DNA from 2 places in the Irregularibacter muris genome. Region 1 is predicted to be linked to the other one. Evidence: riboswitches for the same ligand, from Rfam matches in the RefSeq annotation. Region 1 holds a riboswitch; the other holds the start of a gene.
What was found. Region 1 has a riboswitch for thiamine pyrophosphate ahead of thiD (bifunctional hydroxymethylpyrimidine kinase/phosphomethylpyrimidine kinase). Riboswitches for the same ligand answer to the same signal wherever they lie in the genome.
Positions count from the first base shown of each region.

Region 2: another riboswitch for thiamine pyrophosphate. It lies ahead of thiT (energy-coupled thiamine transporter ThiT); the one in region 1 lies ahead of thiD (bifunctional hydroxymethylpyrimidine kinase/phosphomethylpyrimidine kinase).

Region 1 covers NZ_JANKAS010000001.1:83,416-98,735, forward strand. Annotated here, with positions in the region: gene NSA47_RS00360 (dihydrofolate reductase family protein) at 1-59, shown strand, start outside; gene NSA47_RS00365 (hypothetical protein) at 135-503, shown strand; gene NSA47_RS00370 (hypothetical protein) at 726-1,400, shown strand; gene NSA47_RS00375 (antirestriction protein ArdA) at 1,415-3,088, shown strand; gene NSA47_RS00380 (DUF4314 domain-containing protein) at 3,078-3,377, shown strand; gene NSA47_RS00385 (hypothetical protein) at 3,374-4,393, shown strand; gene NSA47_RS00390 (hypothetical protein) at 4,593-4,931, shown strand; gene NSA47_RS00395 (DNA adenine methylase) at 4,950-5,798, shown strand; gene NSA47_RS00400 (hypothetical protein) at 5,798-6,295, shown strand; gene NSA47_RS00405 (YodL domain-containing protein) at 6,313-6,870, shown strand; gene NSA47_RS00410 (DUF6133 family protein) at 6,915-7,145, shown strand; gene NSA47_RS00415 (S-layer homology domain-containing protein) at 7,163-8,518, shown strand; gene NSA47_RS00420 (PadR family transcriptional regulator) at 8,723-9,055, shown strand; gene NSA47_RS00425 (DUF1129 family protein) at 9,048-9,716, shown strand; TPP riboswitch at 9,782-9,880, shown strand; TPP riboswitch at 9,947-10,046, shown strand; gene thiD (bifunctional hydroxymethylpyrimidine kinase/phosphomethylpyrimidine kinase) at 10,123-10,947, shown strand; gene thiM (hydroxyethylthiazole kinase) at 11,077-11,901, shown strand; gene thiE (thiamine phosphate synthase) at 11,885-12,523, shown strand; gene NSA47_RS00445 (MarR family winged helix-turn-helix transcriptional regulator) at 12,944-13,411, shown strand; gene NSA47_RS15425 (FMN-binding protein) at 13,432-13,809, shown strand; gene NSA47_RS00455 (flavodoxin domain-containing protein) at 13,831-14,364, shown strand; gene NSA47_RS00460 (catalase) at 14,792-15,320, opposite strand, start outside.
Region 2 covers NZ_JANKAS010000014.1:53,374-68,693, forward strand. Annotated here, with positions in the region: gene NSA47_RS12790 (MetQ/NlpA family ABC transporter substrate-binding protein) at 1-79, shown strand, start outside; gene NSA47_RS12795 (TetR/AcrR family transcriptional regulator) at 254-859, shown strand; gene NSA47_RS12800 (ABC transporter ATP-binding protein) at 852-1,796, shown strand; gene NSA47_RS12805 (ABC transporter permease) at 1,793-2,575, shown strand; gene NSA47_RS12810 (chromate transporter) at 2,683-3,246, opposite strand; gene NSA47_RS12815 (chromate transporter) at 3,249-3,815, opposite strand; gene NSA47_RS12820 (MATE family efflux transporter) at 4,105-5,490, opposite strand; gene NSA47_RS12825 (ABC transporter ATP-binding protein) at 5,634-7,355, opposite strand; gene thiT (energy-coupled thiamine transporter ThiT) at 7,627-8,256, opposite strand; TPP riboswitch at 8,408-8,501, opposite strand; gene NSA47_RS12835 (EamA family transporter) at 8,789-9,694, shown strand; gene NSA47_RS12840 (ABC transporter permease) at 9,847-10,608, opposite strand; gene NSA47_RS12845 (ABC transporter ATP-binding protein) at 10,605-11,348, opposite strand; gene NSA47_RS12850 (ABC transporter substrate-binding protein) at 11,349-12,251, opposite strand; gene NSA47_RS12855 (DUF2225 domain-containing protein) at 12,523-13,203, shown strand; gene NSA47_RS12860 (response regulator transcription factor) at 13,343-14,014, shown strand; gene NSA47_RS12865 (ATP-binding protein) at 14,016-15,011, shown strand; gene NSA47_RS12870 (ABC transporter ATP-binding protein) at 15,126-15,320, shown strand, end outside.

The DNA of each region.
Region 1 (15,320 bases):
ACTTGAAAGAAGTAAAAAAATACGGGCAATTTGCAGAATTAATTTATAGTAAAATATAGTTAGCTTAGCTTTTCAAAAATTCTTGCCCTTAGCATAGTAGAATCATACAGATTCCAATTTGAACAGGAGGGATCATGATGGAATTCAGCAAAGAAGAATTAGAAAAGGCAATATCCTTGCTATCTTCTACCATTATTAATTGCGAAAAAATGCAACTTAAGTTTTCAGAGGGAACATCTCAACATTCGCTCTTAAAAAACAGAATTAAAGCACTCTATATTTCAAAGGCTCTTCTGTCAGGGGATAAAACAATAAATTATGCAAGCAAAGATTTGAGGGAGGCACTACCTCCTATAGTTTCAATCATAAATAAAACCACAAAAGCTCAAAGTAAATATGAACAGGGGAGTTCACAATTCAATCGTTTTCAACACATAATTCAAGCTATGCTTATTTCAAAAACATTCATTGAGAGCCAAATAAATATCGATACAGAGTTATGATTAATTTTAATTTATCATAATAAAAATATGAGAATAACAACATAATGCATAACGCACTAAGACATAAAAATCTTGGTGCTTTTATTTTATATAAATCTAAAACTAAATATAGAAACTCGAAGAGGCGAAGTCTTCGGTCAACTTATGATCGATAGGCTTCGCCTCTTTTTTATTTCAAAAACTAATAGAAAGAAAGGACTGAGAACAATGTCAAGATATTTTATGTATGGAACATCACTGGGAGGGATAGAGCAGCTGATGATGCTGGCACCTAATTTTACTCAAAGAAGAAGTGGAATAGTCATTAATAATCATTTTAATTATGAAGGAGGTATTAAGATTTGTAATGGTTGTGTAGAAAAGGTTAAAAGCAGAGGTAACCCTAATGATTGTTTTTGTTTCAAAGAAAAACTAGAGGCAGATGAAATTGAATATACAGATCTGATAGGAGATTGCTTTGGAAGTATAAAAAATTATTCCCTAAAAGATAGATTGAAATTACTCAGCAGCAAATTTACTGGCGAACTATTTCCAAATCATATCCATAAGGAAAGGTTTTATCATGTACACCATAAGCAAGATATTGAAGTATGGGAAAGGTCATCAAGCTACCTTGCAGTAATATTTCTTCTTACTGCTGATGAAGTACTATGGAATATCTCGGAGCATGCAATATGCTTTCATGGATTTGATTTTTCACAGATACATCTTAGACAAATCAGTACAGATGGCTATGCCCTATACCAAACAGCAAAAACTATATCTACAGGAAAAGAATATATAAGAATCAGCGAGATAGCAGATAAAGAACTTATTGATGATACTGCATTTAAGATAATAATCAATGCATCATTAATTGCAAAGTATGGTGCAGATGTATTTTCAATTAAAAAATAGAATGGAGGAATGTGATGTTAATTAGATTAAAAAGAATCGATAGAAAAGAAGATGAATCAATTATGTTTAATTTCCCTTATGAGGAAAATGAAATATCCAATGTATATAATCAACTGGAACTTGAAACTTCAACTGCTCCCAACTGTTATATTGAAGAAGTAGTCTATGATTCAGATATGAATGAAGTATTAAAAGGTAAAGAGTGCAATATCGATGAATTAAATTTCTTATTTAAGAGGATGGATAGTTTCGATACAAAGGAAAGAAAAGTATTTTATGCTTCTGCCTTTGCAGAAAATCCTAAAATAATTGCAGAATTAATTAATCTTAGCTTTAATGTACATTGCTATAGCCTTGTAAGTGACTTTAATAATCTAGAAGCCGTAGGAAAAGATTTATATCTATCAGAAAAGCAAGCAGTAGCAACTAGAGAATTAGATGAATTAGACGGTGGCTCCTTTGCTATGGAGGTAATAAAAAACAATCCTAATTCTAAAATTACTCCTTATGGAGTCTTATATAAAAATAGCAATGAGCCTGAGCAAATATATAATGGCAAGCAGTTTCCACCATACCATTGGAAAGAGACTGTAGCAACAATACAGCTGACTGCAAAAGGTGCGAATGAATTTATCTATCTTCCTTGTTCTGATGTTGAAATTGAAAAGGCACTGATAAGATTAGAAACACCTTACTTACATGATTGTGAGGTTACGATTTTAGATGACAATTTTTCAAAAGAAGTATTAGATATTATTTCTGCTGATACAGTACCATTAATTAAGATAGATACCTTAAATAAATTAGCAGGATATTATAAGGAAATATGTAACCATGATATAGAATATTTTGAAAAACTTATGGATCATGTTAAACCTCGAACTGTTGATGAAATCTTTGCACTAGCAGATTCTATGTATGAATTTGAAATATTTGATGGTATCGAAAGTGTAGAAAGTTATGGTAGATATATGATTTGTGACTCAGGACATTTTGAATATGATTCAAATCTTGAAAAATACATTGATTTTAAAAGATATGGACAGGAGAAAATGGCACATGAATTTGGAGCATTTTCAGAGAAGGGATATATCACTTACCATGGATACAATCAAAAGCTTGCCAATTTATTATTTGAAAGTCTTGGAATGGTATTTCCTGAACAAGAAGAATTGCAGAACTTAAAACTATATATGCCTCTCGAAATAACAACGTATGATATAGAAAATGAATATGGATATAAACAATATGCAAATGAACCACAGGAAATTTCAAATGCTGAAGTTACCCAATATCTAGATGTAATCATAATGGCAATAGAAGAAAACAATCTTCTGGAAGAAGAACAAAGAGGTCTGATGAGATATTATGATGACCATGACAGTGTGAATGCAAAAGTATCAAAGTATGTTTTTTCTGTTGAGCTTGTAGAAGGAGAACTAATGGGGGTGGCTATTCTTACTTTAAATGATGAATTGACTCCAAAGGAGCTTGAAAAGATTAATGAAAATGTAACTGGACAGGCTTCAGATGGCTGGGGAGAGGGTTTTGAGCAAAGGGAAATTAGTACCGATATGGGAGATATTAATGTTAGCTTTTGGGACAGTGATAACTGGTTTATTAAGACAGCTGAGGAAATGGGTATAGAAGGTAATCAAAAAATGGGAGGTATGAAATTTGAACAATAATAGGAAACAAGTAGAAAGAATTAAGAACGGCTATCCTGTAGGCACACGAATTGAATTAATTTCAACCATGGATGATGTACAAGGCGTTGAAAAAGGTACAAAGGGAACAGTGATAGGGGTAGATGACATTGGAACCATACACATGAAATGGGATAATGGCAGGGGTCTTGGTCTTATTCCTGGAGAAGATAATTTTAAAGTGTTATCTCGTCCGCAGGAAGAAGAGATTAAAGAGTCAGATGAGCCGTCAAAAGAGCAATCACAGGGTATGGGAGGAATGAGTTTATGAAAAACTTAGAATATCTATGGAAAGATATAGAAGGAACAGAGAAAGAAAATGAATATCTAGCAAAGAGATTTGCTGAAATGTCAGTCAAAGAAAAATATATTCTAGAGGGTGCTGTTCAGATTGTGGAGGTCAATAATTCATCAGATTTGATAAATCTAACAGAGCAACTAAGTAATTTTGATTTTTATTATAAAACTACCGATAATAAAACTCTTGGAGAATATATTGCAAGGCATAAGGAATGTGCACCTGATGATATACTTCCCTTTATTAAAATAGATCAGCTTGGTAGCGAATATCATGAAGATTTTAATGGAGTATTTACGGACAATGGATATGTATATCAGAGAAATACTCTCAAACAAATCTATGATGGCTCAAACTTAGATAAGATGACAGGGGGTGATTGGACCGTTAAAATTAAGGTAGGTAATAAAGATTATCCTGAAGGGGTATGGGTAAACTTGCCTGACTATGAATTTTCTAGTTTAGAACCTGATGAAATGGCAATAGCCTTAGATGCACTTGGTACAAATAAGTGGAGTAGATGTGCTTTATTAGATGCAAAGTGTGTATTCCCTAATATTAAAGAGCTGGCAGAACAATATGACTCCATAGAAGAATTAATATCTGATGGTAATAACTTTGGATATGCCTGTGATGAGCAAGGACAAGGGATGGCTTTCTTTACAGAGCATTTAGAGTCAGCAATGGAGCTTGAAGGTTGTACTAGACTTGACTTTGCTCTTGATATTTCACAGAATCTAAACTGTTATGATTTTGCGCCAAAGGAAGATAAACTTGAAAGGTACGGCAGACTACTTGCAAGTAAGAATGGCATAGTAGAATCTGATACCATACTTGGAGATAATTTTGATTATACCTTATATGCAAAAACAGATATTGACAATAGAGGGTTAGCGCCTTGTAAAAATGGTTTTATAAAATCAAACGGGGAACAGTTTCACTATGAATTCAGTAAAAAACTAGATAGTATGGGAATATCAATGGAGTAGTAAATTTTCTTATTGATATATCCCATAACTTAATATTCTAAGGTAGCACGGACGATATCCGTGTTTTTTTAATATCTAAAAACAGATAAGGCCGATTGTTTGCTGTAAATTACAGCATAGCAGTCGGTCTTTTTTTGTTGCCTAAAAACAATCATATCCACAGTGTTATGAAACATGGCATGAGAAAGGAGGCGAGGAGGTGGAACATGATTTTTTAATTTATATAAAAGAGTATCATACAGGAACCTCTAAGGCAGTACCCAGCGCATATCTGCAAAGTAGATTCTGTATCAGTTCAAGAACTGTCAGAAAATTAGTCAATCAATTAAGAAATGATGGCAATCCCATATGCAGTGGCGACAACGGATATTATTATGCTGCTGATAGAAAAGAACTACTTGCTAGTATAGGACAGATGACAAGTCGAATTAGAGAAATTGCAAAAGCAAAGAGAGGACTAGTCAAAGCTTTAGAGCAATTTCCAGATACAAACGGACAATTAAGATTAGACCTTGATAAAGAGGTAAGAGAGAGGTGATGAAGTATTAATAGTTTTATGAGCTGGATAGGTGGCAAGAAATCTTTAAGAGAATTAATTGTATCTCTCTTTCCTTTATATTATGAACGATATATAGAAGTGTTTGGAGGCGGAGGCTGGGTACTATTTCATAAGCCACCGGGCAATGATTTTGAAGTATATAACGATTTTAATGGACTCTTAACCAATCTCTATCGCTGTGTAAGGGAGAAACCAAACGAGTTAATAGATGCACTATATTTTGTGTTAAACTCCCGTGAGGATTTCAACATAGTAAAGGAGGCACTTGCAAGAGACAGTCCTAAAAGTGATGTAATAAGAGCCTCATATTTTTATCAATTGATTCGCTATAGCTATGCATCAGGCCTTACTAGCTTTGGAAGTCAGCCTCATGATATGTGGAGCAACTTTCCATTAATTGAACAGGCACATAGAAGACTTAGTAAAGTAGTGGTTGAAAATAAAGATTTTGAAAAGCTGATAAGGCAGTATGACCGCCCTGTCAGCTTTTTCTATGCAGATCCACCGTATTTTGAAACAGAAAAGTATTATAAAAATGTTGGTGAAGATGGATTTAAGAAAGAAGATCATATAAGACTCCGAGATACCCTGATGGGCATTGAGGGAAAGTTCTTGCTTTCCTACAATGACTGTTCTTTTATTAGAGAGCTATACGATGCACCAAACATCCAGATTGAAAGCTACACCCGTATCAATAATATTAAACAGCGCTATGATAATGGTGCCCAATTTCCTGAAATACTGGTGGCAAATTATGATATGCACGAAAGGGAGATAAATTCTCCATCACAAATTAATTTATTTGAAATGAAAAATGGAATAGGAAAACAAGGAGGAATTTTATAATGAAAATGATTAAAGAATCTTTAGACAACAACATTAGTTTACCAAATGAAATACTTAATGCAGCAGACCTTACAGGGTGTGAAGAAATTGAATTTAACACCTTAGAGAATGCTGTTGTAGCTATGAAAACAACTATGAAAGCAATGGAGCTTATAAAGGTGGCAGAAGGACTTAAAAATCTCTCAGAAGAGTTAATTGTTCATCTTGCAGGGATATGTGGGAGATGTCATGATTGCTCCTACTGTGAGAGATTTGAAGAATTTGATGAGATTATTGTCCCAGATCATCTTCTTGAAGAAGCTGGTATTCCAAAGGATGCTAAGCTCTGTGCTTGTACTGAGGAAGACAGCGGTGAAATCGTAGTAATGCAGGCGGATTATGACTATGATATAGCCGATGTACCAAAGTTTGTTATTGATATCTTTGAGATGTCAGGTATCTGCATCAGAGAATTAGAAGAAAGGATTATGATGGAGGATATTGTCTATGGAGATTAAATGATGGGAGGTAAATCATGAGAGGAATTGAGCTAAAGAATGACTGTATATTTTATTATGGAAATACTTCAGGATATGTGGAAGACGGCACTGCAATAGTAGATTCTATGTTTCAAAATGAGGAATTCAGTCAGTGGCTTAGTAACCGTAAGCTTACAGCAAAATGGACAGAGGGGGTGTTTGAAAGACTTTCAAAAGAAGGTGTACTGCTTATTAATAATGAAAGACCAGTACCTCTTAAAGACTGTCGTATCTGGCAGCTAAGAGCTGATGTAAGTCCTGAATGTAAGTTTATAGGATATGAAGAACTTAAAGAAAACTTTGGAGAACCAGATAAAAATAACTATGAGCTTGTATATGAAGGAGAAATAGAAACAAATGATTTAGAATCTATCTATTCAAAGTTTAATCTAAATCATCCTCGTGGATTTACTGGACACTCACTGTCAATGTCAGATGTAGTTGAGCTATATGATGACAATGGCAGTGAGTTTTATTATGCAGATCGTTTCGGATTTAAAGAGATTGATTTTGAAGGAAAGGATCAGATACAAGATATTAATATGAGAATTTAAAAATTAAAACCCTAGAAAATTAAAAAATAATGGAGGAAAACAGGATGAAAAATATGTTAAGAAAAGCAAATGAATTTATAATAAGAAAGGCTGTCGCAGCAAAGGTAGCAGTTAGTAATAACAGTGGAGAAGGATATATTGATACAGCTGTAAAAATCCTTGTTGCCGTTGTATTAGGAGCATTGCTCCTTGCAGGCCTGTATGCATTATTCGGTGAAGTAGTTATGCCAACATTAGAAGAGAGAATTAAAGAAATGTTTAACTATGCAGGCTAAAAGGGGGAAAGTTTAAAATGAATCATAAATCAAAGAGAATAATAAATATTCTATTGGTAGTTTGTATTTTAATTACCAGTTTTGTAGGCTCTGCCTATGCAACAAGGTTTGTATTTACTGATAGTGTAGGTCATTGGGCTGAGGATTCAATTAATAATCTCGCAAGAAAGGGTGTAATTCATGGATATCCAGATGGACTTTCTCATCCAGATGAAATAATTACAAGAGGAGAATTTTCCGCTCTTTTAGCAAGAATTATGGAACTTGAGCCAAAGGAAACGAATACGGTTAACATAGTATTTGAGGATATTGCAGGACATTTTGCTCAGAAAGAAATTGAGGCACTTATTGATGCAGGTATTATCATCAAAGAAGAATATGGTACTAAATATTTTCCGGATGAGCCTATCACTCGATTGGAAATGATTAAAATGTTAGTTAGAGCCATAGGTAAGGAAGAACATAATATGGATTGTACCTGTAATACAGGGTTTACTGATGAAGATGATTTGACAGAAGAAGAACGTGAGTATATCTGTGCTGGCAAACATTATAATATAATCTCTGGTTATCCAGACGGAACAATACGTCCTGACGGAGAGGCAACACGAGGTGAAGCCTTTGAAATCCTTGATAAGCATGATGAAATTAAAGATATAATCGAACAAGAAGAAGCCACTGATAAAATAGAAGAAGATGTTGTAGATTCTCCTGATGTGGAGCAAGAAGATAAGCCTTCAGATAATGGTTCATCCTTAAATGGAGGTTCATCTTATGTACCAGCACCGAAATATGATTATACACTTCCAAACACTGCTTATGTAGGAGAAGAAATAAAAATTATTCCAACTAGAAGTAATGTAAAATCTGTAACATGGACAGTCAGCAAAAATGGTATTCCTACTGAACTTTCCTCTGTGTTAGATGGAGAATTGAAAGCAGAAGGTGGAGTAATTAAAGTTAAGTCTGCAGGTAGCTATACATTTTCAGCTACGGCATTTAATAGTAGGGGCAGAACAGTTGTCTGTGAACAGACTGTCAGCATCTATCCAGTTATATCAGCACAATTTAGCTTGCCTGAAACAGCACATACTGATACTACAGTAGCTGTGGATCTTGTCACGGAGAATCTAGGAGATAATTCCTTGATATGGACGATTAAAAAAGATGGCAATGAAACAGACCTTGAAACTGTAATTACGGGAGAACTTACAGGTAGTGGTGGCTTAATATTATTTAAAACTAATGGAGTATATGAATTAAGTGCCACAATTATCGATGATTTGGGAAAAGAAGTTATAGTATCAGATATTATTATAGTATATCCATTAGCAGAAATAAAAACGGGATTTTTTAAAAAATTGGCAATTTAAATGATTACTTTTGCCATTGCATGGGCAGAGGATCTTGTCATAGTTGAAAGTGAAGTACCGTTATTTGTATTTTTAGCAATATTGTAATATAAAAAAGGATTTGACAAAGTATGTATCATGCAATACAATATAGTTGTATCTTGTATTGCATGATACATAAAAGGAATTCGTATTAAAGAATATGCAACCATAAGGAGGCTGTTTATGATTCCTTCACAAATGTTAAAAGGAATGCTCGAAGGATGTATCTTAGAAATCATACGTAAACAAGAAACCTATGCTTATGAAATCTCAAAAAAGCTAGAAGAGTATGGATTTGGAACAATATCGGAGGGAACCATCTATCCTATCATCCTACGTCTACAAAAAAGTGATTTGGTAGAAGCAACCGTTCGAGAATCCAATAGTGGCCCGAAACGTAAATATTATCATCTCACTGAAGAAGGAGTATCCAGGCTCAACCAATTTAAAGGTCATTGGAATGAACTAGAATATGCCATTAATAAATTATTTGAAGGAGGAAAAAAGGATGAATAAGTTAACAAAAGGATTATTAAAGAAGAATAATACCAGAGAAGAAGCAATTTCTGAGGAAAATGATAAAATCTATACAGATATGGTTGTGTACTTAAGAAGTTCTAATCTAACGCAATATAATCAAGAACTTGTAAGGGAAGATATCATAGAATTGATTCTAGAAGGTCAGCAGCGAGGGGATAATATCCAAAAAGTCATGGGTGGCAGGTATAAGGAAATCTGTGATGAGATTATTGATGTTATGCCTAAAAAAACAAGGAAAGATAATGTGATTGAATTTATAGATATATCTCTTAGTATATTATGGATTCTAGGGGTTATCGCGATAGCGAAGAACTTGATTAGTGGTCTAGTATCAAAAACATCTGAGTTTAATTTCATATTAACGATAGGAGATATTATTACGGCTATTGTAATTATAATCTTATCAAATGGGATTGTATGGTACATCACAAAAACTGCTTTGGATGAAAAGACAACAAAAAATAAAAAAGTTGAATTTTTAAAAGCATGGGTGGTTTTTTCCCTTATCTTTGCGGCTGTACTACTTCCAAGTATTTATCTTGACACAGTCGTTGTCAATATCTCATTATTAATAGCAATTATTATTGCTTTAATCATTTTTGTTACGAGTAAAGTGGTAAGCTCAAAAGTATTATAGACTACGTGAATTTAATAGCTTATTTGAACTTGATCTTGACTTTCATGAAATTATAGTTTATAGTGGCACATATGCAGGGGGACTACATAGTAGTTGAGAAGGTAAAACCTGACCCTTTGAACCTGTTGGTTAACACCAACGTAGGGAGCCTATCAATACGATATAGTATTTATGGACGCTCTCTATTGTGGGAACGTCCTTTTTATTTATAAAATTAAATATTACATAATTTATATTTGCGGGGGAACTACATAGTAGTTGAGAAGGTAAAACCTGACCCTTTGAACCTGTTGGCTAATACCGACGTAGGGAAGCAAATCACATACGAAATTTGTATATGATTAGGGTGCTTCTCTATATAGAGAAGCACCCTAATTTATTATATATACATAAAGGAGGAATTTTAATGAAAAAGGTACTTAGTATTGCTGGGTCAGATTGCAGTGGAGGTGCTGGAATACAAGCGGATTTAAAGACGTTTTCTGCACATGGGGTGTTTGGAATGAGTGTAATTGTTTCTGTTGTAGCTGAAAACACAAGCCGTGTTATAGCCATACAGGATATCACCCCAGATATGATCGAAAAACAGATTGATGCAGTATTTGAAGATATTGAAGTTGATGCTGTGAAAATTGGTATGCTGTCTACAGAACCTTGTATGAAAGCAGTAGCAAAGAAACTGGAGCAATATAAGCCCAATAATGTTGTCATTGATCCTGTTATGTATGCGAAAAATGGTTGCCCTCTCATGGACCCTAATTCCATAGATGCATTGATCCAGGTTATACTACCCTATGCTGATTTACTTACGCCTAATATTCCAGAGGCTGAGAAGATATCAAATATTGAGATAATCAATACAGAAGATATGAAGACAGCGGCAAAACTTATTTATGATATGGGGTGCAAAAACGTTCTTGTCAAAGGGGGTCATGCTATTGGAGATGCACTTGACATTCTATATAGTGGGAAAGAGTTCTATTATTTTGAAAGCCAACGAATTGATACTCAAAACACCCATGGAACAGGATGTACTTTCTCTTCAGCCATTGCTTCTAATCTTGCTCTTGGTATGACAATGCCTGCTGCGGTAGACCAGGCTAAGGAATATATTACAACAGCAATTAAACATTCATTAAATATAGGTAAAGGTAATGGGCCAACACATCATTTCTATGATTTATATAAAAATGGTTTGCATATTAAGAAAAGTGAAGGGGATTTATGTTGAAATAGATGTAGCTAGGTCTCTTTCTTGGCTACCACTTATTTCTGATTACACTTGGAATCACAATTCCTGTAATGCTGATAATGGGTGTTTTATGTTTCATTATAAATAAAAGAAAGGTTGGAAATAGAAATGAATAACTTAATGAATGCTTGTACGGACTTGCTTCATGAAATCAAGGGGAAAAATCCATTGATTCACAACATTACCAACTATGTGACAGTAAATGATTGTGCAAATGCAGTTTTGGCAATTGGGGCATCCCCTATTATGGCAGACGATGCTGCAGAAGTGGAGGAGATTGTTTCCATATCCTCTGCCCTTGTAATTAACATAGGAACTTTAAACCAACATACGATTGATTCAATGATTATGGCGGGTAAAAAAGCCAATGAGCTAAATATTCCTGTAGTTTTTGATCCCGTTGGTGCAGGAGCTTCAACGCTACGAAATCAAACAACACAGGAAATTCTCAGGCAGGTAAAAATAGATGTAATTCGTGGGAACTTATCAGAAATTTCCTTTATAGCAGGATTTAAGTCTTCCACAAAGGGAGTTGATACATCTATGGTAGATGAAAAAAATGATGCAGTAGGTATTGCAAAATTAGTTTGCCATAGATACTCATGTGTTGTAGGAATTACAGGAAAGGTGGATATCATTTCAGACGGGATTAAAGTTGCTAAAATAGCTAATGGTCATAAACTTCTTTCTAAAGTAACCGGTACAGGATGTATGACTTCTGCTCTCGTGGGTAGTTTCTGTGGGGTAACAAAGGATTATTACACAGCTACAGCTGCTGGAATTGCTGCAATGGGAATTGCCGGAGAGATTGCATTTGAAAAAGTAGGAGTAATGGGAACAGGGAGCTTCCACATTAGTGTTATTGATGCTTTGTCAAATATGAACAGCACACTTTTATTAGAAAGAGAGAAAATAGATGAAACCAAATATTGATTATACCCTTTACCTTGTAACAGATAGAGAAGTGATGAGTACGGGGAAATTAGAGAATGCTGTGGAGCAAGCTATTTTAGGTGGTTGTACAGTGATACAACTTAGAGAAAAGAATTGTTCATCTCTAGAGTTCTTCAAAATGGCTATAAAGATAAAGGATATTACAGATAGATATCAAATTCCTTTAATCATTAATGATCGAATAGATATAGCATTGGCAGTTGATGCAGCAGGCGTACACATTGGCCAGAGTGACATACCAGCAAGAATTGCGAGAAAATTGATAGGAGACAATAAAATCCTTGGTGTGTCTGTATCGAACTTTGAAGAAGCGATCAAGGCGTACAAAGACGATGCAGATTATCTTGGAGTTGGAGCAATGTTTACCACAGATACAAAAACAGATGCAAAACTTACATCTATGGATGAACTTACGCAGATAAGAAAATCTATCCCACTTCCTATTGTAATCATTGGAGGAATAAACAAGGAAACCGCGGTAAAATTTATTGACATTGGAATAGATGGATTAGCTGTTGTTTCTGCCATTATTTCACAACCAGATATTCAGAAAGCTGCAATAAAATTAAAGCAAATTTTTAAAAAACATCTCATAAGTTGACAGTTTTGTAATTCTCACCCTAGTAGTGAAGAAAGAGAAACAGCGCAGGCACCGCTCGAAAGGGAGGGAGAGTATAATTCTGATGACGTATTGTGATTCAGGGAAGAAGGCATAGGGTTTAGAAATAATATAGAGTAGATGACGGGGAATTTTGAGGTCAAGAAGCGGTAGAGAAACACTGCTTTTTGACCTTGTTTTGGGATGGTTTATAAATGACATAGGATAATTTGGGTGATGGTAGATAAGAGAGATCTAAAACAATTATAAAAAGCATTAGTATTATATGGATTTTAAGGATTAAATAAGAAAGGGAAATAAGTATTTTAATTACTATAATTTAATTTGACACAATGACTAAGCTAATATAGAATAAAATAAAGGTAACACATTACCTTTATTTTATTCTATAAGGAGATTGATATGAAAGAATTAGAAAAATTAGATGATATTGATAAAAGATATCGTATTTTTGGAACGATATTTTTACTATCCAATAAATTGGAGACCATTGGGAATAGTTTTCTTGATGAACTTACAACCAAGCAATGGTTTTTTATGTTGACATTGACAACCTTTTTCGAAAGCCCCCCTACACTTAGCCAATTAGCTAATCAAATGGGAACCTCTCACCAAAATTCAAAACAACTTGCCATTCGACTTCAAGAAAAGGGCTTTTTAACTATTAAGAAAGATGAACGGGACAATCGTGTGCTTCGAATATTTTCTACAAAGAAAATTGAAGAGTATGTAAAAACGAGACAAAATAAGGATGATAATTTTATTGAAGATTTTTTTAGGGGGTTAAAAAATAGTGAGGTTCAAGAACTAGATAAGATCTTATTTAAGTTGATGGATAATATTTATGATATTGAAGAAGAATTATCTTAATTTATTGGAGGTCTTAGAAAGTGAAAAAGAAGGCTATTATCCTAATAATATTATTAATTTGTTTGCTTGGACTGACATGGACTATAGTCAAGAATAATATAGTTAAACAGGCGGATAATGTAGTTATTTCTACTTTGGAATTATCAAGCATAGATGATGGTATCTATATGGGAGAATATATCCTATCACCAGTTAAAGTTATAGTGCAAGTTCAGATTAAGAATCATAAAATACATGAAATTAAGATATTAGAGCACCAAAACGGATTTGGAGAAAAAGCAGAAATAATTAATGACCGTGTAATGGAGAAACAGACATTAGAGGTTGATGTAGTTTCAGGAGCAACTGTAAGTAGTAAAGTTATGCTTAAAGCAATAGAGAATGCTTTAAGTAAATAGAAAAACAAGGAGGGAGAGTGTATGAATAATATAGCTATAGTATATAAATCAAAATATGGAAGCACGAAAAGATATGCGCAGTGGATAGCTGAAGAAACTAAAGGGGATTGCTTTAGATCTTCAGGAATAGGGATAAAGAAACTGATGGAATACGATACCATTGTTTATGGTGGTGGATTATATGCAAGTGGAATTGCCGGAATCTCCATCATTACTAAGAATTATGAGTCTTTAAAAGATAAAAAGATAATCGTTTTTACAGTAGGCTTAGCTTCAACGGATAGGGAAGGAGTTTTTCTTCCTATTATAGAAAAGAATTTTTCAAAAGAAATGCGCGATACTATAAAATTTTTTCATTTGCGTGGTGGAATTGATTATAAGAAATTAGGAATAATACATAAATCTATGATGGCAATGCTAAAAAATATAATTTCTAAGAAAAATTCTGATGAATTATCAGAGGATGATCGGGAACTTTTAGCTACCTATGGAGGAAAAGTTGATTTTACAGATAAAAATACCATCACACCTTTATTATCATTTTTGGAAAACTAAAGGCATTGGTAAAAATTTAATTAAAGTAATTTAAGATAGTTATATAGACACAGTGTATTTATCAATACCTTATACATGCTCTTTCATTAAGCAAACGAAAGACAGTTAAAAGAGTTATAACCTATTAAGTTAATTTTATGTGGATAAGGTAAGCTACCGAGTTCTAATATTTATTATGAATTTTTCAATGAACCTCCCAACAGAGTTAAGATTAAAAAGCTAAAAAAGGGCTAAAATTAAAGCGAAAAACGCTGGATTTTAGCCCTTTTTTAGAAAAAAATACTGATGCAGAAGCAAGATTTTTAGATACAGTCTCCAGAGGTCGGCAGAATGGATTTTTAATGTATAGAAAATAAAATCAAAATAATGATAGGAAAATAATCTGAAGACCTCCCCAAATCATAAGAAAGAATTCAAGTAAAGGGATCTATCTTTTTCCTGGATCGGCATACAAAAGCATTTGATTTCTGACCGTTTCTGCAAGTACAGGGGAAACTTGCTCTAAATGCCATAGGACAGCGCTCTGTGTATTAGGTCGAGCATTCACAAGCCCTGATGCAATATTATTTGCAAGATTCTTCTTTTCTTTTGCAGAAAAGGATTCATATCTTTGAGTGGCTTGGGTAAAATTGTCAGGATTCGGGATTTCCGCTCGCATAATTTCTCCGGCTACATATCTGCCGTTTCCACTGGATACCATAGATGCAGGAGACCAATTTGGCTGTTTGTTGACAGGGATATCACGATAGTCAGGACCCAGTCTATGACGCTGTGCATCTGAATAAATAAATGTACGTCCCTGTAATACCTTGTCGTCTGAAAATTCTAGGCCGGGGAGTAAATTTGCCGGATTAAAGGCCAATTTTTCTACCTGCTCAGCATAATTTACTGGATTGCGGTTTAAGACCATTCGTCCAACGGGTAAAAGGGGATATCGGGTTTCATCCCATACCTTG
Region 2 (15,320 bases), on a different contig from region 1:
AGTCGAAATATACCAAGAGGAAGCTACAAAAGAAGTCATTGATGAAGTATATAAAGGAAATGTAGTTCCTGCGTTTTAAATAAGTATTGAAAGATTCCATCGCTTAAATAAAAGGAACGTGTACTTCTTATTAAGATTTCGCTTTGTTTCCCCATAGCGCAAGATTAGAAATACATTCTATTGACAAAGTTTTGTTGCCATGATACTCTATGACTATATTAGTAAATATAGTCATAGAGTATGGAGGTAAAGTATGGCAACTGCATTTAGTGATCGTGAAAAAGAGTTAATAAGAAAAAAATTAAACAAGGTAGCCCAGGAATGTCTATGCAAATATGGTGTCAGGAAAACAACAATTGATCAAATTGTTCAAAGGGCAGGGATATCCAAGGGATCTTTTTACAGTTTTTATCCTGCAAAGGAAATTTTATTTTTTGAGGTACTGGAAGAATATCAGAAGTCTATTATGAATGAACTATCCAACAAGTTAATGCAAGAGAACAATATAGGAATTGATCAATTTACAGAATTGATTTACGGACTATATCAAAAGGTAAGAAAATCTTTTATTATGAACATAATCCAAAATCAAGAATTTGAATTTCTTATGAGGAAATTACCTAAGGAACTGATTATGCATCACCATTCATTGGATGATATACTCACAAAGAAGATTTTTTCTTATATAAAGCTTAAAGACAATATAAATATAGACGTTGTCACGGCTTCTTTAAGGGCAATTTTCATGAGTATGATCTATATTGAAGAAATTGGAGAAGAAGATTTTGATGAAGTGCTTAAACTTTTGATAAAAGGTCTTGCTCAACAAATCGTTGAGGAGGATGATCATCATGAGTGAAATGATTAGTACGACGAACTTAACAAAGGTTTATGGAGAAACCTGTGTGGTTGACAAAGTGAACTTATCGGTTAAACAGGGAGATATATTTGGATTTTTAGGGCTAAATGGGGCAGGCAAGACTACTACAATACGAATGCTTTTAGGTATGATAACGCCTACATCAGGACAATGCTATCTTCAAGGACAAAGGGTAGGTGCTGGGAATACAGATACTTGGCGTGATGTAGGATATATTGTAGAAACGCCCTATTCATATCCGGATTTAACAGTAAAAGAGAATCTAGAAATTGTTCGTCAATTAAGGGGGATTCAGGAGAAAAGTTGTGTCCATTGGATCATAAAGAAGCTAAAATTGGAAGATTATGCATCAAAGAAGGCTAAGCATCTTTCTTTAGGAAATGCACAAAGGCTCGGCATAGCAAAGGCAATGATGCATAAACCTAAAATTTTAATCCTTGATGAACCTACAAATGGATTGGATCCCGCGGGTATTGTTGAAGTTCGTCAACTGCTAATGGATTTAGCAAAAAATTCAGGGGTAACCGTACTGGTCTCTAGTCATAAATTAGATGAAATCTCAAGAATTACTACAAATATAGGCATAATACATGAGGGAAAATTAATTAAGGAGATAGATGGAAAACAACTAGAAAGTCAGTTGAAGAAATCCTTAATAATAGATGGCAGAGATAGGCTTGCTATAAAATCTATTCTTTCTAAGACAGGATACAAGGTATATACCCAGGATAAAAGCACAACTGGGGAACTTTTTCCCCTACAAATTCAAAATGAAGATGCTGTAAATAACCCCGAAAAAATTGCTACATTACTTGTAAATGCAGGTCACCCTCCAACATTATTGAAAATTGAGAAGGAAGATTTAGAAATGTATTTCTTAAGAACCATTAAAGAGAGGGGGGGAGATGTAAAGTGAATAAAATAATAACCTGTGTTTCAATAGAAGGAAAAAAGTTTTTTCGTTCTAAAGTCCCTTTACTCACTATGCTTGCACTTACAATAGTACCCTTTGTCGGGGGATTTTTTATGTTTGTTTTAAAAGATCCTAGCTTAGCACAAAACTTGGGTTTTATTTCTGCAAAAGCAAATATTATGGGAACTGCTGATTGGCCTTCTTACTTTGGTCTCCTTGCCCAGGCGGTTGCAATCGGTGGATTAGTAGTATTCGGATTTATTACATCTTGGATTTTTGGTAGGGAATATTCAGATAGAACCATAAAAGACTTACTAGCACTGCCAATATCACGAAATATAATTGTATTTTCTAAATTCATTGTGGCCGTTTTATGGTGTTTAATGCTTTCTATAATTGTACTGGTTTTAGGTTTAATTGTTGGAAAAGTGGTTGATATACCTGGGTGGTCATTTGACATAATGATACAAGGTACTTTTATTTTTATGGTTTGCTCCATACTAACCATATTGCTATCAACACCAGTAGCTTTTTTCGCAAGTGTTGGCCGTGGATATCTATCTCCCCTTGGATTTATGGTATTTACTATTGTATTAGCACAATTTATTGCGGTAACAGGGTACGGACAGTTTTTTCCATGGTCTATACCTGCCCTTCTAAGTGGTGCTGCTGGAGGTGACAGTGCTATGATTGAGGGGATCAGTATTATTATTGTACTTTTAACAAGTGCTTTTGGGCTAGTGGGCACTATATTTTGGTGGAGATATGCCGATCAAAGTTAGCATGATATAACAAGTAATATAGAGAAAAATCTATCTTTTTTATTTATTACAAAGTAGAAGCTAGCGGGATAAAAAGGGATAAACTTACCCCTTCATTATCCCATGGATTAATGATAAATAAACAAGCCTGTAATCCCCGATAGTAGGATAATAAATATTGGATTAGTTTTATATTTTCTTAATAGAAATAGGGAAATCATGAATATGATTACAGCAAAAATGTTTATGTCCATGAATTTAATATTAAGAGAGGAAGAGCCCCAAAAAGCAATCAAAATAATGGTAGATGCAGAGGCGGCAATAAGGCCGATGGAAGCGGAACGCAGACCCCTCAATATATTAGAAACACTATCAATATCCCTATGCTTTTTAAAAAAGTTATATAAAAAAATAGAAATCAAAAATCCTGATAAAACACATCCTAAAGTGGCGACCACAGCTCCTGGTATACCTGCAATACGTATGCCGACAAAAGTGGATGTATTGACAGCTAAAGGGCCAGGAGTCATTTGGGATATGGTAATAATATCTGTAAACTCTTGTAAGGAAAGCCAGCCATTGGAGTCAACTACTTGTTCCTGAATGAGAGGGATGACAGCGTATCCACCACCAATACTAAACAATCCAATTTGTAAAAAACTGATCAATAAAGTAAGAATGCTTTTAATCATATTTATGCCTCCCTTCCCATTTTAATATAAGATTGAACAAAGCATAAGACAGAGCAAAAGATAATAATCACTAATACATTGATATTAAATAAAAAACTGGCAAAAAAAGAAGCGGGAACCATTAGGGATAATAGCCAGTTTTTCTCTTTTACAATTCCTTGAGTCATATCGATGACTAAATCTACGATGGTAGCGGCAACTCCTGCCTCCATACCTTTTAATATTGCAGAGATAATCTTATTACTGCGGAAGGCTTTATAAAAAATTGATATAACAGATAAGATCAATAAAGGTGGCAGAACAGTTCCAATACAACTAATGACGGCACCTATAGTGCCAGCAATACGATACCCTACTAATACAGCAAGATTAACAGCAATAGCCCCTGGTGTGGACTGTGCAATTGCAGCCATATCTAAAAGTTCTTGTTCACTAATTAACTTTAAATCCTCTACGAAATACTTTCGCATCATAGGAATAACAATATATCCCCCTCCAAAAGTAAATGCGCTAATAGAAAATGTGATTTTAAACAGTATAAAATATAGTTTGAAATTTTTGCGTTTCATTATAGTATTACCTCCATAAAACTAAGCTTCAATCTTTAATTATATAGGAATCAACCCAAAATGGACAGGCATAAATGTATTTCAACTAAAATTATTGAATAAAATTTAGATTCTCATAGGAATATTATTATTTGATTTTAAAGTGAATAGATCCTATTAAATACTTCCAATAAAGTGATTAAGGTGCTTTATTCTGGGGGGAAATCTATGACTGCAAAACAGAAAAAGAACTACCCATAGCGGTAGTTCTTTTTCTTGATTTGAACTGAGGAGGACAGATAACCTACCTCTATTCACCAGCAAAACCTTTTCTTCGCCAATTTCCTTTTCTATAGAAAAATATATTAATAACCGCTCCCATAACCCAAGAAACCAATAGGGAAATAAAGACTGATTCAGGCCTACCAGTGGGATAAGCTGCACTTCGGGTAAAATAGGCAATGCCATAGGCTATAGGTACGCGAAGGACAACAGTGGTAATGAGAGAAATCCACATAGGCGTTATGGTATCCCCGGCACCTCGCATAACCCCGGATAAACTCTGGGTTACGGCCATAGCGATATAACCTACAGCAAGAATCCTCATCATATGCATGCTTAAATTAACTAAATCTTTAGTATCAGTAAAAATCCCCATGAGATGTTTACCGAAAATCAATATCAAGAGAGTAATTGTAGTGGCTACGCCAACAGCTATTAATGTACCGTCTTTAGCTCCTTTTTCTACCCGGTCAATTTTTTTTGCTCCAATGTTTTGCCCCGTAAAGGTTGTCAAAGCACTTCCAAAGGAAAAGTTGGGCATCATGGCAAAACCATCTACCCGCATAACAATAACATTACAAGCGATGACCATCTCCCCAAAACTATTGGTGAGAGACTGCACAACAATCATGGCTAAGGAAAATATTGCTTGGGTAAGTCCTGAAGGCAATCCAAGCTTTATAAGCTTATAAGAATATTCCTTGTTTAATTTCAACATTTTCCAGTTAAGATCAAAATTTTCCTTCATTTTTAACAGTTTAACCATACAAAGTACCGCTGATATTCCCTGAGCAATGACAGTAGCTAAGGCAACCCCAGGTACTCCCATGCCTAATTTTGCCACAAACAAAAGATCCAATACAACATTTAAAGCTGTAGAAACCAATAAAAATATAAGAGCGGATAAAGAATCGCCTAATCCCCGTAGTACACCGGCCAAAATATTATAATAAGCAAGGCCCCCAATACCGACAAAATAAATGATAAGGTACCTTGTACACCAATCAATAATGGTATCTGGTGTATTGAGAAAAGAAAGTAAGGGACGAGTCACAATAGGACCGACGATCATAATTACTCCAGATGCAATGGCTGTAAGGGTTATGCATATACCAATGGTATGGGAGAGCTTTCCACGATCTTTAGCGCCAAAATATTGAGCAACCATAATACCTGCACCAACGGCAATTCCCACAAAGAGAACAAGTAAAAGGTTTAATATGGGTGCGGCGCTACCAACAGAGGCAAGAGCATTATCCCCTACATACCTACCTACAATAATGGAGTCAGCAGTGTTATAAAATTGTTGAGCTATATTACCAATCAACATGGGTATTGCAAATTCAGTAATCCGTTTCCAAGGAGTACCCTGGGTTAAATCCTTAGGAGAAAATAACTCCTTAATTTTTGACATAATTCTACCTCCTAATTTTGGGACAGGTATACCGTTCCAGTTCTAAAATTTAATTTAAAATTGGGAGAATATTCTCTAGGTTGTTCAACAAGAATATTCTCCCAAACTTTATTGTATGAGTGTGGCCTTAACCGCTTTGTTGTCTACGAGTGTATATTTTTAAATTGAGAATTATATAAGTTAGCATAAATACCTTCTTTTGCTACCAATGCTTCATGATTGCCCTTTTCCTCTATACCTTTATTGGTTATGACAATAATTTCATCAGCATTTTTTATGGTGGATAATCTATGGGCAACGATAATGGTAGTTCTTCCCTTAGAAAGTTCTTCTAAAGATTGTTGTATTAATAATTCAGTCACATTATCCAAGGCTGATGTAGCTTCGTCTAGTATTAAGATAGGAGGATTTTTCAAGAAAATTCTAGCAATAGAAATTCTTTGTTTTTGACCACCTGATAATTTTACGCCTCTTTCCCCAATATAAGTATTATACCCATCGGGTAAGGTCATGATAAGGTCATGAATATTGGCTTTTTTGGCTGCATCCATCACTTCTTCTTCTGTAGCATCAAATCTTCCACAGTGAATATTATCATAAATTGTTCCTGTGAACAAAAATACATCTTGCTGCACAATTCCTATATTATTCCGTAGAGACTTTAAAGTGAATTCCTTTATATTTCGTCCATCAATGAAGATGTTGCCTGATTCCGTTTCGTAAAAACGAGGGATTAAATGGCAGAGGGTGGTTTTCCCCCCACCAGAGGGTCCAACTAAGGCTACGGTTTTTCCTTGTTCAATAGTAAAACTAATATCATCCAATATTGTTTTATGCTCATCATAGGAAAAAGATACGTCATCAAAATCAATCTCACCTTTTACAGAATTTACTGTGACGGCATTGGGCTCATCTACTTCTAGAGGTTGATCCATAATCTCAGTAAATCTTTTAAAACCAGATATTCCTGATTGATATTGTTCCACAAAGTTAATTAATTTTCTAATGGGATTTAAAAAGTTTCCTATATATAAGATGAAAGCTGCGAAGTCTCCGATATTAATATATCCCTTATAGAAGAAAATACCACCAGCACCTAATACTAAAATATTTAGAAAATCAATAATGAAGGATGAACCAGTATGAAATTGAGCCATAACCTTATAGGCTTTTGCCCTTGCCACTTGAAACATATTATTGTTCTTTTCGAATTTTTTAATTTCACTTTCCTTATTTCCAAAGGCTTTAGATACTCGAATGCCTGTGATACTGTTCTCTAAGGTAGCGTTTACCTCTCCTATAGTCACTCTGGTTTCCATAAAAGTATCAGACATTTTTACCCGAAGCTTCATGGCAAAGAAGACTAAGAAAGGGACAATGGAAAAAACAATTAAAGCGAGGGGCAAGTTTATGGTAGCCAATATAATAAAGGAACCGATCATCATAACCAAGGAAATAAATAAATCCTCAGGACCATGATGGGCAAGCTCTGACACTTCCATTAAATCATTCACAATCCTTGAGGTAAGGGTTCCTGTTTTATTGTCATCAAAGAAAACAAAGGGTAGATCCTGGAGATGATCAAAAACATTTCTTCTCATATTTGACTGCATCTGGACCCCCATAATATGTCCGTAATAGGTAATGTAATAATTAAATCCCACTTTTGCTATATAAAGAAAGGCTAGAACAATTAACCATGTAATCAAAAGCTGGAATTGTTGATTAGGGACATAGACATTAATGATTTTCCTCGTAATCATAGGGTAGAATAAATCGCAGACAGAAACTGCAAAAGCACATATCATATCGATAATAAACACCTTTTTTACAGGCTTATAATATTGTATAAATTTTTTTATCATAGCGTATTCTCCTTACTTATTTATCTAATATATTGTAAAGCATATGATAGATATTTGCAATAAAACTTCCTAATCTCTTTCTAAAGGTTTTTGATATTTCAAGCATCTATATCATAGCTGTTGTATATAGTTGATAGACATAACTAGATATATACCCTGAAAAGAAAAATAAAAACATTTTAGCAAATATAAAAGCCAATCCATATTTTTCAAGGGATTGACCTTTAAAATTCTCTATAATAATTAAGGAGTAAGTAGAATTAGTTTCCCATTACGATGCAGAAATTTTTTGCACCTGCTGTATGGCATTTTTGATTTGGGGGATAAAACTAATTAGAATACAAACCAAAGTATCTGTACCAATGACTAAACCATTGACCACAAGAGAATAAAGCATAACATTCATGCCCGGAGGTGCATAGGAACCAAAGAAGATAACTCCCGATAAAAAGTTCATAAAAAATCTACCAAAACCACCAATAAGGCAAGAAACCCCTATGTTTTTACGATATAATCCAGCTAATCCTAATGCTCCATAAGATAAGGGATAATCTAGAAAAAATTGTGCCCAATGGATAATATAGGGATCTTGGATTAAATTAATCATTCCAAAGGCAAAACCAGCGATTATCCCATAGGTGGGTCCAAACATGATAGCAAAGATGTACATGGGCAACATGCTAGCAGGGGTTATACTGCCACCTTGGGGAAAACGATATAGACGTATATAGGAAAGCACAAAGGAAAGTGCGATACATAGACTACCATATACAATCATTCTTGTATAGTCAGATCTTTTTTCATACTTTTTATCTCTAAAAGCAAGAGCAATGGAAATTAAAACTAATGAAGCTAAAATAATGATGGTGAGGGGTTTAAATTCTAAAAACTTTTCAAACACAATGTTTCAATCCTTTCTTTATTACTTATCACTGGTGATAAACAAGAAAGTAGTAAGCTTTTTTTGAATAAGAAAATCTTAAGCTGCCGACAAGAAACTAAAGTTTTCTTTTTCAAATAAAAAAACGTCAAAAGGAAGCCTTTTCACGTTTTATCCGTAAAGTCCGCTTTCCTACGCAGGTTTTAACCTACAGGTTCTAAGGGTCGGAATCATCCTCTCAGCACAAGGCACCCCCAGCGATAAATATTTTTTCTTTTATTATAACACAATTCAACTTGCTGTGCTAGGGAAATAGAAAAATGCTTGAATCTGAGACGTAGACAAATGAGAGCCTAACCGAAATAATCAGTAAATCTAAACAAAAATTTTGCAAGATGTTAAAAGAAGAAAATAGTTGACTTTTTTGGCGAAATAACTGTAATATTAATAAGGTAAATTCTATCAAATTTCACCAATACAAATCGACAGCGTGTTCATAGGAGGATGGAAAAATACTTCTGTCGAAAAAATAAATTACATAAGGAGACAAAAAATGAATTTTTCATGGTACACATCTGCAATAATTACCATATTATTTTGGGGTACAGCGGATTTGTTTTATAAAAAAGGAACAGATCCCAAGGACAGATATAGTCATTTAAGAATTGTTGTTATGGTGGCTTTAGTGATGGGCATTCAGGCCATGTTCGAGCTGGCAAAAATGAATTGGCATTATGATCCCATCAATATCATAAAGTATTTACCTGTATCCACTATGTATATTTTATCCATGACCATAGGGTATGTTGGACTTAGATATTTAGAAGTATCCATTAACTCCCCAGTGAGCAACACCTCAGGGGCTATCGCAGGGATACTAGCCTTTCTAGTTTTAGGGAAAAAAATGACGGCCCTACAATTGGGGGCGGTATCTATGATTACAGTAGCCCTGATAGCGATTGCCATTATTGAAAGAAATATGTCCATAGAAGAAAGATTAAAAAACAATGAGAAAATTGATCGTAAACATCAACTGGGCGCCCTAGCCCTTACCTTTCCCATATTGTATGCGGTAGTAGATGCCCTAGGAACCTTCCTAGATGATGTCTATCTTAGTCGTTTAATGAGCCCAGAAGAAGCTCTAATTTCCTACGAACTTACCTTCCTATTTGCCGGAATTTTAGCCTTGCTTTATATCACAGTGATGAAAAAAGAAAAGTTTAAGATCTTACAGGAAAAAGATAAGGCCCTAGCTGCGTTGTTTGAAACAGGGGGACAGTTTTTCTATGTCTATGCCCTAAATACTAATTCTGTAGTAGTAGCTCCTATGATTGCCAGTTATAGTATTGTTTCTGTTATCCTAGGAAGAATATTCCTCAGGGAAAAGCTAACCTATAAACAATATATCATCATTGCGATAGTCATGGCAGGGGTATTTATCCTAGGATTTTTTGAATAATCTTGGGAAGGGACCAGCTACCTTGTTTCATTTAAGGTAGGCAATGTATTTTTGTAATTAGAAAATTGATACTCGATCAGAATATTTTTCATAAAATTAGAAGCACTGGCAGATTTCTGCCAGTGCTTTTAACTTAGTGAAAGTTATAGAGGTTACTTTCCCTGTTCAAACTTAATCCATTTACAGGCTTTATCCTCCAATAGATCTATAAGCTTGAAAAGAAGCCATCCCATAATACTGATTGCCAGGATGCCTGCAAACATTTGTACATAGTCTACCCGGATCCAACTATCCATAATAAAATAGCCAATACCATATTGAGTAGCATAATTTTCTCCAAAAAAGAGTACAGCGATACTAATACCAATAGTAACTCTGAGGCCCGTGAGAATTTGGGGAAGTACTCCAGGTAGAATAAGGTGCTGATAAACCTGTATAGGAGAAGCACCTAGAGACTGAATAGAATAAAACAATTCTTTGTTTAGACTTTTGACACTATCCCGGGTACTGAGTAATACTTGAAAAAAGATGATTGAGGTAATCAATAGAATTTTAGAAAGATCACCCAATCCAAAAAGGATCATTAACACGGGAAGAAAAGCAATTTTGGGAAGGGGATAAAGAAGATACATAATAGGAGAGATAAAAGCATCAAGCTTTTCATTCATCCCTAGTAATAAACCCAGAGGAACCCCTATGATCACAGAAATCCCTATAGCAGAAAACATTCTATATAAGCTCACTCCAAGATGAATAAGCAAATCTTTTTGGAGTAATTGTCCAAACTCTTTAAAGACATCCATAGGATTAGGGATGATAGGGCTTTGTAAGGCCTTGTGAAGCATGTACCAAAATATTAAAACACTAAGGGAGGCATAGAGGGTTTTGTTTTTCGTTATACCACTGAAATTCAACGGATATCGCCTCCCTTTTCCATTAGCTTTCTTACCTCCATACAAGTTTTATAAAAATCTAACTTCTCTCTGAAGTCTTTATCTCCAAAATGAGGATTTTCTAGAATATGGGCTATCCTTCCACTGGAGGGCTCCATAATAACTATTTTCTGACCTAAATATACAGCCTCCTCAATATTATGGGTTACTAGTAAAAGTGACATTTTCTCCTCGAGATGAATTTGCAGCAAGATATTTTGTAGAATTTCCCGGGAAATTGCGTCTAAAGAGGAAAAGGGCTCATCCAGAAGCAAAAGATCAGGCCCCACAGTCAAGGCCCGGGCGATAGCAACTCTTTGTTGCTGACCTCCACTTAATTGGGAGGGATAATTATGCTTATGCTTTTCTAGTCCTAGCTTGGATATGATATCCTCTACTTTTTTAGAAAGAATTTCCTTGTCCTCTTTACGAATTTTTAACCCAAGGGCCACATTATCCCATAGAGTTTTCCAGGGAAGCAGTCCATAATTTTGGAGAATAAGGCTTGTTTCTCTGCGGTTTTTCTTTACCGGTTCTCCTTGGATGAAAACTCTACCCTGGACAGGCTTTAATATCCCTGCCACAGCGTAGAGTAAAGTAGATTTGCCACATCCCGAGGGGCCAATAATAGCGCAGGTGGAATGGGGTGGAATATGCAAGTTGATATCCTTAAGAGCGGTGAAGTCTCCATAGCGGACTTCCAAGTTTTCAATATCAATCATTTATTTCACATACTTTCCTTCAAATAGGCTTTCATAAGGGATATCAATATCAATCCCTTGGGTCTTTTCCACCCAATGAATCACCTTATCCATATAAGCTTGATCATGGATCCTAGTTCTATGATAAGTGGGAAGAATAATCTTATCCTTTATCTCAGGCTTTAATTTTAACTTTTCAATTAAAATCTCTCGAGCAAAACTATCATCCTTTTGAATATCCTCTACAGCGCGATTATAGCCTTGAATAAACAGACTAATAGCCTCGTCCTTTTCCTTTAAAGCTTTGTCAGTAAAGACCATGGCATCAGGAGTATAGGTGTCCTTGCTTTCAAATACCTTTTTTTCCAACCCATCTAATTCTCCCATAGAGGCCATGGGTTCTGGGATAATGGCCATATCCAATTGGTTGTTTTTTACCATTTCCAATCGAGCAGGGATTTCTGGAATAAATACCTTTTCCATTTTAATGCGATTTCCTAAAAGTTCATCGGAGAGAAAATTGGTTACACTGACTTCCATCATTCCTACTTTTTTTGTCCCACCATCTTCAAAGTTTTGGGATACTAAAAAGGGAAAACTTCCATCCGTAGCGGTAACCATTTTTATACCAAAGTCATTATGCACATTGTCGATAAAAGCGATCAAATCTGTGATGGTACCATCTAATTCTCCGGTTTGAAGAGCACTTTGTCGATTCATCGCATTAGTATAGACTTCTATATCCATATTCAATCCCAACTCTTTAAAATAGCCCTTTTCCTCTGCCACAAATATAGGAGCAGAGTCTACAGCAGGCATGAGACCTACTTTAAGGTTAAGAGAAGGATCTTCCCCTTGGATTTGTTGAGTAGCACAGCCTGAAAGTAGCAGTAAAGCAATAAGTACAATGATTATTTTTTTCACGTTTCTTCCTCCTACAAAGTTCAGTTTAATAAAAGCTGTAAAGTTTATAGCATAGTAGTGAAATAACTAACTATTATTGTATAGATGGGAATAAGCGAGTGTCAAGATAATAAAGTTCTTTAAGGAGAAAAATATAAACTATAAAAATGAATGGATTTGTCGAATAGGTTATTGTAAAGGGAAATATGCAAAATGGATTTCCATAAAGAAGATGTATCCTATGATAAAGGATAATCAAAGATAGACCTAAGACAAAAGGAGAGTAAGCAAAATGACGAAAAAGATTGACCTAATTTATGATTCTACTGAAAAATGCCTTGTTTGCCATAGGGAGTTTCCCATTAAAAAGGTAAGGAAAAGCAGGATAAGAATAGTAAAGCAAGATGAGGATTTTTGTACTTATTATGATTCCACAAATCCATATTTTTATGAATTTCTGATGTGTACTCATTGTAAAACTGTATTCATAGATAGTTTTAGAGAATACCTCAAAGAAGGGGATATAGAAATCTCTAAAAAACTGGTGGAGCTTTATAGCCAAATGCAGGAGACAGATCATTTAATAGGGGAACGAAATTTAGAGGACGCTTTAAGGATTAGTAAACTAGCTATTTTAACAGGGCAAATACTAAAGGTTCCCCATGGACTGATGGCAAGTATTTTGATGAGGGTTGCTTGGTTTAACCGTTATAAAGAAAATAAAGTAGAAGAAGAAAAGTATTTGCAATATGCCTACGAAGAATATGAAAAAGCTTATAAAAAGGGAGAAAAAATAATCTCAGAAGAAATGCAAACCTATTTGCTAGGGGAGCTTTCCTATAGATTAGAGGAAATTGAGAAAACTAGAATGTGGTTTAGTCGGCTGTTTGCCCTGAAAGGGAATATAGCTATTGTCAATAGGGGAAGGGATAGATGGCTTACGATTAGAGAGAGGGAAAAGGGATTACTATAGGCAAAGGATAGGGGAAAAGTCATTACTTTATAGGATTAAAAAATAATGAATGTGATATAATTTAAAAGAATACTTATATGGGACGACTTGAAGAAGAATAATAGAAGGGTATATCGAATAAAAAAAGGTAGGGAATGTCATGTACAAAATTTTCATTGTAGAAGATGATTTGGTTATTGCACGGACCATGAAAAATCACATAGAATCCTGGGGATATGAGGTAAAATGTGTAGAAGATTTTAGAAGGGTAATGACGGATTTTATAGATTTTGATCCCCAACTTGTTTTACTTGATATTTCACTACCCTTTTATAATGGTTATCATTGGTGTACCGAGATTCGAAAAGTATCAAAAGTACCGATTATTTTTATTTCCTCTGCTTCCGACAATATGAACATTGTAATGGCTGTCAATATGGGAGGGGATGATTTTATCGGGAAACCTTTTGACCTAAATGTGCTTACTGCAAAGGTGCAAGCCATGCTAAGACGCACCTATGACTTTGTAGGACAGACCAATTTATTAGAGCATAAAGGGGCCATTCTCAATACCAGCGATACCACTTTAATATACAATGATGAGAAGATTGAACTGACAAAAAATGATTATAAAATCCTCCAAGTACTTATGGAGAATAAAGGGAAGGCAATCAGTCGCGATACCATTATGACACGTCTATGGGAAACCGATAGTTACATTGACGACAACACCTTGAGCGTTAATATGTCCCGTTTGCGTAAAAAGCTTGAGGATGTTGGGCTATATGGGTTTATTATAACAAAAAAAGGGATTGGATATATGGTGGAATAAGATGAGGTTGCTTTTTGAATATTTCAAGGCACATATAAAAAGTATTTTGACGTACTCTTTATTTGCTATAATCTTTGCTGTGGTATTTTCCCTTTATGCATTGCCAATGGAAGCGGTACTGTATGCTGTAGCCTTGTCTGTAGTTATGACCATTATGGTAATGGCCATAGATTATACTGGATTCTACCGAAAACATCAACAACTCAAGCAACTACAAAATTCTATTACCATAAGTATAGATAAATTGCCTGCACCACAGAATTTGCTAGAGGAAGAGTATCTTATGCTCCTTAAAACTTTATACCAACATAAGTGCGATATGGAATCTGAATATGCAATAGGTCATAGCGAAATGTTGGATTATTACACTCTTTGGGCGCACCAAATTAAGACCCCTATTGCTGCCATGCAATTATTGTTGCAATCAGAGGAATCCAAAACAAACCGTGAATTGCTGGAACAGTTATTTAAAATTGAACAATATGTGGAAATGGTGCTCCAATATTTACGATTAGAAAGTATGTCCTCTGATCTGGTTCTTAAGACCTATTCACTAGATAATATTGTAAAACAGGCAGTGCGAAAATATGCAAAATCCTTTATACGAAAGAAAATTAGTCTAGAGTTTTCTCCTTTAGATTGTGAAGTCCTCACAGATGAAAAGTGGTTGGTCTTTGTATTGGAACAGATAATATCCAACGCATTGAAATATACCCATGAGGGAAAAATATCTATTTATATGGATGATAAGACTCCCAAAACATTAATTATTGAAGACACAGGCATTGGTATCCAGGGAGAAGATTTGCCTCGAGTTATTGAAAGAGGATATACAGGCTACAACGGACGAATAGATAAAAAATCTACAGGCATTGGATTGTACCTATGTAAAAGAATTTTAACTAAGTTATCGCACACGATTGAAATTGAATCAGAAGTTGGAAAAGGGACAAAGATCAGAATTGGACTGGATTCAGTAGACATCATTGTAGAGTAAAATCCATCCTTACAGAAGTGTAAGATTTAGAGGGGAAATGTAAGCCATAGTTATGGTAGAGCATTTCTCTATTTTGTTATACTGAACATGATAAAAACACAGGAGGTAATGAATATGACAATTTTAGAGGTGAAAAACCTTAAAAAAATTTATACAACTCGTTTTAGTGGCAATCATGTTCAGGCATTGAGCAATGTTACATTTTCAGTGGAAGAAGGGGAATATGTTGCCATCATGGGGGAATCTGGTTCTGGAAAAACAACCTTACTCAATATCCTTGCATCCCTGGATAAACCTACCAACGGTGAA